Regions from separate parts of the Pectobacterium wasabiae CFBP 3304 genome, predicted to be linked through region 3. Evidence: predicted binding sites of a transcription regulator. Region 3 holds the regulator's gene; each other region holds the start of a gene.
The links. The regulator PurR, encoded in region 3, represses purine synthesis genes. The targets are predictions, from matches to a motif close to CANGCAAACGTTTGCNTG.
Positions count from the first base shown of each region.

Region 1: the regulator PurR is predicted to act here: its motif matches at 1,214-1,231, upstream of cvpA (colicin V production protein).
Region 2: the regulator PurR is predicted to act here: its motif matches at 967-984, upstream of pyrD (quinone-dependent dihydroorotate dehydrogenase).
Region 4: the regulator PurR is predicted to act here: its motif matches at 812-829, upstream of purM (phosphoribosylformylglycinamidine cyclo-ligase).

Region 1 is NZ_CP015750.1:206,421-208,625, forward strand. Features, by position in the region: gene purF (amidophosphoribosyltransferase) at 1-618, opposite strand, end outside; gene cvpA (colicin V production protein) at 640-1,140, opposite strand; gene dedD (cell division protein DedD) at 1,317-2,069, opposite strand; gene folC (bifunctional tetrahydrofolate synthase/dihydrofolate synthase) at 2,059-2,205, opposite strand, start outside.
Region 2 is NZ_CP015750.1:3,867,003-3,869,207, forward strand. Features, by position in the region: gene pepN (aminopeptidase N) at 1-890, shown strand, start outside; gene pyrD (quinone-dependent dihydroorotate dehydrogenase) at 1,094-2,104, shown strand.
Region 3 is NZ_CP015750.1:4,562,978-4,565,182, forward strand. Features, by position in the region: gene A7983_RS20730 (C40 family peptidase) at 1-95, shown strand, start outside; gene cydH (cytochrome bd-I oxidase subunit CydH) at 194-283, opposite strand; gene purR (HTH-type transcriptional repressor PurR) at 674-1,699, shown strand; gene cfa (cyclopropane fatty acyl phospholipid synthase) at 2,008-2,205, shown strand, end outside.
Region 4 is NZ_CP015750.1:3,280,843-3,283,047, reverse strand. Features, by position in the region: gene upp (uracil phosphoribosyltransferase) at 1-589, opposite strand, end outside; gene purM (phosphoribosylformylglycinamidine cyclo-ligase) at 960-1,997, shown strand; gene purN (phosphoribosylglycinamide formyltransferase) at 1,997-2,205, shown strand, end outside.

The DNA.
Region 1 (2,205 bases), 690 kb from region 3:
CATGTATTCGCTGCGGCCATCTTCCAGGTCGCGTTTACCAATGACCAGCGGACGAATACCGTTAGGATCGCGGAACGCCACCATGCCATGACCGATAATCATGCCAACACAGGCATAGGCACCGCGAATTTGCTGGTGCGTTGCAGCAACGGCCGCAAAAATATTATCGGCTTCCAGCGGATAATGTTGGAAACGGTCCAGCTCTCTGGCAAAAATATTCAGCAGAATTTCAGAATCGGACGTGGTGTTAACGTGGCGACGCTCCTGCTCGAACAGCTTTTTACGCAGTTCGTGGGCGTTCGTCAGGTTACCGTTGTGAGCCAGCGTGATGCCGAACGGAGAGTTGACATAGAAAGGCTGTGCTTCCGAGGCGCTGGAACTGCCTGCGGTCGGATAACGCACATGGCCAAGCCCCATGTTTCCCTGTAAGCGTTGCATGTGCCGCGCTTCAAACACATCCTTCACCAGGCCATTGGCCTTACGCAGGCGAAAACAATTAAAGGCATCGATGGTTACAATACCCGCAGCGTCCTGCCCACGGTGTTGCAACACCGTTAACGCGTCATAAATCGACTGGTTGACCGGTGTAAAACCGGCGATACCGACAATACCGCACATGGTGTCTTTTCCTCATCAGCGCTACCGCAGCGATAAATGCTGCGGCAAGAAACTTGACGTGCTTTGCAGGTAGTCAAAAAACCACCTGATAATATAACTGAACTGCGGGATTAACTGGGACTGTTTCCAGTCATCACTTTGTGAAAAACCGGTGAACGTATCCAGAAAGAATAGCAGTGCGGAAACGATCAGCACCCCGCGCAGCGCACCAAAACAGATGCCCAGAACGCGATCGGTGCCGGATAATCCGGTACGTTCAACCAGTGAACTAATCACATAGTTGACGATAGCTCCCACAATCAACGTTGCAATAAACAGAATGGCAATCGCAATGCCGTTACGCACCAGCTCATCATCAAAACGGGTGAAGTAGACCGCGAGGTAAGCGTAGTAATGACTGGCAACAAAAAAAGCACATCCCCAGGTTACTAACGACAGCGCTTCACGAACAAACCCCCGGATAAGGCTAACCAGAGCCGAAAACCCGATGATGCCAATAATGACGTAATCAACCCAAACCATGAACTATCCTAATAATGAACGATGCTACCGATAAGCCGCTACGTCATCCTGTTCGCGGCGCATTCTAACAGAAAAAGAAAACGTTTGCGTAGCGTATTTCCGCCGATTTCATCGATAGATAATCAGGCGTAAAAACCAACAATCCGTCACGCCTGATTCTATTATCTACCGGTCTCTTAGCGAACCGAATGTGCTCGCACCTGCCCGCTTAATCCGCTCAACTGTTGCAGTTCACCCAGAGAAGACTCTAGTTTCTGCTTTGAGGCATCCGGCCCGACATAAATACGGGTGATTTGCCCTGAAACTGGCGTTGACGGTACGGTATACGCGCGATAGCCAGAGAGACGAAGTTTAGCGACAATTTCGTTCACCTTATCCGCATTTTTCAGCGCACCAAGCTGCACAATATAGGCCTGTCCGGCTGGCGCTTGCTGCGTCGGCTGCGTTTCAGGCTTCACTTCCGGTTTCGGTTCCGGCTTAGGTTCAGGCTTCGGTTTCACTTCTGGCTTAGGCTCAGGTTTTGGCTGAGGCTTCGGCGTCACTGGCACTGGTGTCTGAATTGGCGGACGCTCAACCACTACCGGCGGCGCCGTCATGGCTGGCGTGTTTGTGCCTGAGCGGGACGATGATGGCGGCGTGGACGTTTCGGGAGCCTTGGTTTCAGGTAATTTAGCTTCCGGCGTTTCGGCTTCTGGACTGTTCTGCATCGCTGCTTCCGCCCCTTCCGGTGGCTGGCTCGGCAACGACGGGTTCAGCGCAGGCAGCGATTCCATCTCATTGCTGTCGCCCGGTTTAGGGATCAGCGGAATTGAGGCAAACTCATCTTCGTAGTGCTTTTTCTTGCCATCCAATAGGCCGGGTAAGACGATCACGCCCAGCGCGACCAGAATGACCGTGCCAACCAATCGATTCTGAAATTTACTCGCCATTCGCCTTCTCCTCATCCAGCGCTTCCATCACATGCGCTACCGTATGAAAAGATCCACACACAATGACGATATCCTGTTCTGTCGCGTCGGACATCGCCTGCTGCCAGGCGGTAACGACATTGGGGAACGACTGGCT
Region 2 (2,205 bases), 700 kb from region 3:
TCCGTCTGAACGTTTCCCGCTATCAGCAGAAGCAGCCGCTTTCCGTGCCAATGCATGTTGTTGACGCTTTCCGTGGCGTATTGCTGGATGACAAACTGGACCCGATGCTGGCTTCTCAGATTCTGACATTACCGAGCGAAAACGAGATTGCCGAACTGTTTGATATCATCGATCCCACCGCAATCGCTGCCGTGCGTGACAGCATGACGCACACGATGGCGCAAGAGATGGCGGATGAGTGGTTGGCGGTATACCACGCGAATCACGCACCGCAATACCGTATCGAACACGCGGATATGGGCAAGCGCGCGCTACGCAATACCTGTCTGCATTATCTGGCATTCAGCGATGCAAATCAGGCCGATAAACTGGTGCACACGCAGTTCCGTCAGGCCGATAACATGACCGACTCGCTGGCGGCGCTGGCGGCGGCGGTTGACGCTCAGCTACCCGTGCGTGATGAACTGCTGGTGCAGTTTGATGACCGCTGGCATCAGGATGGTTTGGTCATGGACAAATGGTTCGTGCTGCAAGCCACCAGCCCAGCAGATAATGTGCTGACCCGCGTGCGTGAATTGTTGCAACACCGCTCATTCAGCCTGAACAATCCTAACCGCCTGCGTTCGTTGGTGGGAGCGTTTGCGGCATCGAATCCATCGGCTTTCCATGCAGAAGACGGTAGCGGTTATCGCTTCCTGACTGAGATTCTAACCGATCTGAACACCCGCAATCCGCAGGTCGCGGCACGGATGATCGAACCGTTGATCCGCTTAAAACGCTATGATGCTAAACGGCAGGCGCAAATGCGTCAGGCGCTGGAGCAACTGAAGACGTTGGAAAATCTGTCTGGCGATCTGTTCGAGAAAATCAGCAAAGCACTGCAAGACTAATTCCGTCACGACCATTCCTCTATCACACGCGGTAGCCTGCCGCGTGTGATATTTCCTCCTACGCTAACATCTCACTTCCGCAAACGTTTTACTTTCCGCAGAGATGGCACTACCATCACCGACCGTGAGTTAAACCGTAATCCACTATTGCTTACTCCCAGCGTAGGCAAGATACCTTTGCGATAGGGATCTCAGGAGACAATATGTTCTATCCCGTTATCAAAAAAGCTCTGTTTCAGCTCGATCCAGAGCGTGCGCATGAGCTGACCTTCCAACAATTACGCCGTATTACCAACACGCCTTTTGAATTTCTCGTCCGCCAATCCGTTCCGACTAAGCCAGTTACCTGCATGGGATTATCTTTTAAAAATCCACTGGGCCTAGCTGCGGGATTAGATAAAGACGGCGAATGTATCGATGCTTTAGGCGCAATGGGATTTGGTTTTATTGAAGTGGGTACGGTAACGCCGCGTCCACAAGCCGGTAATGATAAACCGAGATTATTCCGCGTAGTGGAAGCGGAAGGGTTGATCAATCGGATGGGGTTCAATAATAAAGGCGTGGATTACCTGATCGAGAATGTAAAGAAAACGCGTTTTGGTGGTGTATTAGGGATCAATATTGGCAAGAATAAAGATACCCCGGTTGAGCAAGGAAAAGACGATTATTTGATCTGTATGGATAAAGTTTATCCTCACGCTGGCTATATCGCTATCAACATTTCGTCACCCAATACGCCGGGATTACGCAGCCTGCAATATGGTGAAGCGCTGGACGATCTTTTGCTGGCGATAAAGAATAAGCAGACAGAATTAAAAGAGAAGCATCAGAAATATGTCCCAGTGGCCGTGAAGATCGCCCCGGATCTTTCTGAGGAAGAATTGATCCAAATTGCCGATAGTCTGGTGCGTCATAACATCGACGGTGTGATTGCTACGAATACAACGCTCGACAGAAAACTGATTCAGGGATTAAATCATTGCGGGCAAACGGGAGGATTAAGTGGGCGTCCATTGCAGACGAGCAGCACGGAAATTATCCGCCGTTTGTCACAGGAATTAGCGGGACGTTTACCGATTATTGGCGTTGGTGGAATTGACTCTCTGGTCGCCGCACGTGAAAAAATGGATGCCGGTGCGTCGCTGGTACAGATATATTCAGGGTTTATTTTCCACGGTCCTCGCCTGATTAAAGATATCGTTACACATATTTAATCCGAAAGTCCTTTCATTTCTAGCTGGGGGTTTATTTATCTCCCCAGCTAGTCTATATTTTATCCGTTTGCGTAAATAATCTATCAATCGATGTCTGATTT
Region 3 (2,205 bases):
GCTCAGATATTCGTATCAGCAAACTGAGTGAGGACTATTGGCAGGAGCACTATGTTGGAGCGCGGCGCGTGGTGACACCACAGACTATTCGTTAAGAGATAGGGGCAACCTACGTCGAACAGCAGTGATGCAGACACGTTTTATGCACCACAAACGTGTCTGCGTGCTTAACTAATGCGGAAGCACCGAGCGGTTAGTTCAGCACCGCAACAAAGCTAAATGCGATGATCACGGCCAACGAGCCAACGGTTGTCAGCAGAGACATCTTCAGATTTGTATCCATAAACCACTCCTTATTAGCGAACAAGTTTCATCTGAAACTTCCTCTGAAAAAAAGACACCACCATTTGCAGCAGAACCCACAGGGCAGTTAAAGCCACAAATAATAGGGTTATTACGATTCTTTCATAATTCTAGCGAAAAATCTCCGACGAATGCATCACTAATAGTATAAATTAGCCCTTTCACTTTCATGATAAATCGGACACAATCCGCTGTTTATGAAAGCGCTGCGTATCAGTCGAAAAACGTCAAGCCAGATCCCTTCGGTATAACATTCGGCACTCTCCTTCTGAAATCCTGTTTTTTAGCTTAGAAGAAGAACTTTAAACGTAGGCAAACGATTAACAATATACTTACGTCTGTAACAGGTAAGTTCAGGAGTCATTTTTAGATGGCAACGATTAAAGATGTGGCAAAACGTGCTGGCGTTTCCACCACAACCGTATCGCACGTGATTAATAAAACACGTTTCGTCGCCGAAGAGACTAAGGCAGCCGTCAGGGCAGCAATCAAGGAATTGCACTACTCGCCCAGCGCCGTCGCCCGCAGCCTCAAAGTTAATCACACTAAATCTATCGGCTTGCTGGCCACATCCAGCGAAGCACCCTATTTCGCTGAGATCATTGAAGCAGTCGAAAACAGTTGTTATGCCAAAGGCTACACGCTGGTGCTGTGTAATTCTCATAACGACATCGGCAAACAGCGCGCTTATCTCTCGATGCTGGCGCAAAAACGCGTCGACGGCCTGCTGGTCATGTGTGCCGAATACCCGCCAGAACTCTTGGGCATGTTGGAAGATTATCGCAGCATTCCCATGGTCGTCATGGACTGGGGACAAATGCACAGCGATTTCACCGATACCATCATCGATAACGCCTTTGAAGGCGGCTATATGGCGGGTCGCTATCTGATTGAACGCGGCCATCGGGATATCGGTGCCATCCCAGGAATACAAGAGCGCAACACGGGCAACGGACGCTACCTTGGCTTTTTAAAAGCGTTGAAGGAAGCCGACATCGCCGTGCGCGATGAATGGGTCGTGCGAGGCGATTTTGAACCGGAATCCGGTTATAAAGCCATGCATCAGATTCTCGCGCAAAAACAGCGGCCCACCGCCGTATTCTGTGGTGGCGACATCATGGCGATGGGTGCCATTTGTGCGGCAGACGAATTGGGGTTACGTGTACCACAGGATATTTCGGTGATCGGTTATGACAATGTGCGTCACGCACGGTTCTTTACACCGGCACTAACCACCATCCATCAGCCGAAAGAGCGTCTGGGCCAATCCGCCTTCTCTATGTTGCTGGATCGTATTACCAGCAAGCGCGAAGATGCACACGTCATTGAAGTGCATCCGACGCTGATTGAGCGCCGCTCGGTTGCCGACGGCCCGTTCCGCGATTATCGCCGCTAACCTCGACAATTCAACACACACGATTTTCTTATACCTATCCGCTTTCCCTCTCTGCTTCAGCCAATTCTCTTGTATATTGGCTGAAGCGACTCTAAACTGAACTTTGCGTTTCAGTTTCACTGATAAAACCCAAAATAGTGATGGCCGCACTTCGGTAAACAGGTACGCATTTTTTGCCAATGGGCACCCCGTTTACGCGCAAATTTCTTCTTCATTTTTCTCTGGTGACAGCCGATACATCGGCTGCGGTAAGTGCTGTCCAGGTATGTTTTTCCATACTTTCACACGTGAAAAATTTAGGAGACATCATGGGTACACCTTATGCAAAAGAACAGCGTAGCCATACCTCGCCCTGGTTCAAAATCATGCAGGAAAGGCTAACCGCTGCGGATATCACCATTAACGGCTCTCGTCCTTTTGACATCCACGTGATCAATACCAGTTTTTTTAAACGCGTCTTGCAGGAAGGTTCATTGGGGTTAGGTGAAAGCTATATGGACGGATGG
Region 4 (2,205 bases), 1.3 Mb from region 3:
GGCCCGGCATGATGTAACCTTGCTCGTTGAGACCCTTATCAATGGATGCGGTATAAAGCTCAATATCCGGGTGAGCTTTCTCCAATGCGGCAATCCCTTCTGGAGCCGCGACCAATACCAGTACCTTAATACTGTGGCAGCCTGCTTTTTTCAGCAGATCGATCGTCGCGATCATCGAACCACCGGTCGCCAGCATTGGGTCAACAACCAGCGCCATGCGCTCTTCGATATTGGAAACCAGCTTCTGGAAATAGGGAACAGGCTCCAGCGTCTCTTCATTACGGTAGATACCGACAACGCTGATACGCGCGCTAGGGACATTCTCCAGCACGCCTTCCATCATCCCTAACCCTGCACGCAGAATCGGTACAACGGTAATTTTCTTGCCTTTAATCTGATCGACTTCAACCGGACCGCACCAGCCATCAATGGTGACTTTTTCGGTGGCCAGATCGGCCGTCGCTTCGTAAGTCAACAAACTTCCCACTTCGGAAGCCAGCTCGCGAAAGCGCTTAGTGCTAATATCGTTCTCACGCATCAAACCCAGTTTATGTTTGACAAGTGGGTGTTTCACCTCGACGATCTTCATCATTATCTCCCCATCGGCTAGTGGACGGACAAAAACGCTAAACGCGTTTTAAACACCGCTTGCGGCGGCCCGCAGGGCGGCGGGCACGAGAGCCCGTCGTAAAAAAAATCGCGGGATTATACCGCCTTTTTTACTTAGCGCCATATGATTAAGCCTGATCCAGATCAACCGAGGAGATAAATTGTCGTCATCAACGAAAAATAGCCAGCCGATGACTCATCACTCGCAAACGATTGCCTACACTGTTAGAATTAGCGCGCATTATTTTTACCACAGTATCTTTTCCAAATACCGTGTTTTCTGAATGCCATATTTTTTTAATACAAGTCTGTTTTTGAATACAACCCGTAACCTTCGTGGGGACTCAGCAGTGACCGACAAAACCTCTCTCAGCTATAAAGACGCAGGCGTGGATATCGATGCAGGTAATGCATTGGTAGACCGAATCAAAGGTGTAGTGAAACAGACCCGTCGCCCGGAAGTTATGGGTGGATTGGGTGGTTTCGGTGCCTTGTGCGCCTTACCGCAAAAATACCGCGAACCGATTCTGGTTTCCGGCACTGATGGAGTCGGCACCAAACTGCGCCTGGCGATGGATCTGAAACGCCACGATACGATTGGTATCGATCTGGTTGCGATGTGCGTGAACGATCTGGTCGTCCAGGGTGCTGAACCGCTGTTCTTTCTCGACTATTACGCCACGGGTAAGCTGGATGTCGACACCGCTGCCAGCGTGATTACCGGTATCGCGGAAGGCTGTAAGCAATCAGGCTGTGCGCTGGTCGGTGGTGAAACCGCCGAAATGCCGGGCATGTATCACGGTGAAGACTACGATGTTGCCGGCTTCTGCGTCGGTGTCGTAGAAAAATCAGAAATCATTGACGGTAGCAAAGTTCAGCACGGCGATGTTCTCGTTGCCCTCGCGGCAAGCGGCCCGCACTCAAACGGCTATTCTCTGGTGCGCAAAGTGCTTGAAGTCAGCAAAACCAATCCAGAGCAGTTCGAACTGGAAGGCAAACCGCTGGCCGACCACCTGCTGGCACCGACCAAAATCTATGTGAAATCCGTGCTGTCCCTGATTGAGAAAGTGGATGTCCACGCGATTTCTCACCTGACCGGCGGCGGCTTCTGGGAAAATATCCCACGCGTGCTGCCAGAAGGCATGCAGGCAACTATCGACGAATCCAGTTGGCAATGGCCTGCGGTCTTCAACTGGCTGCAACAGGCTGGTAATGTTAGCCGCCACGAAATGTATCGTACTTTCAACTGCGGTGTTGGTATGATCATCGCACTGCCAGCCGAACAGGCAGACGAGGCCGTTGCGTTACTCAACAGCAGCGGCGAAAACGCATGGAAAATCGGCGTCATTACCCAAACCGATGCCGGAGACGCAGTGGTTATTAACTGATGAAAAACATCGTTGTGCTGATTTCAGGTCATGGAAGCAACTTACAGGCGTTGATTGACGCCTGTAAAAACGGACGCCTTAAAGGAAAGATTGTCGCCGTATTCAGTAATAATGCGGAGGCTTACGGACTAGAACGCGCGCAGAATGCTGAGATCCCTACGTGCGTCCTGAATCCTGAAGATTTTGCCGACCGTGCTGCATTTGATGC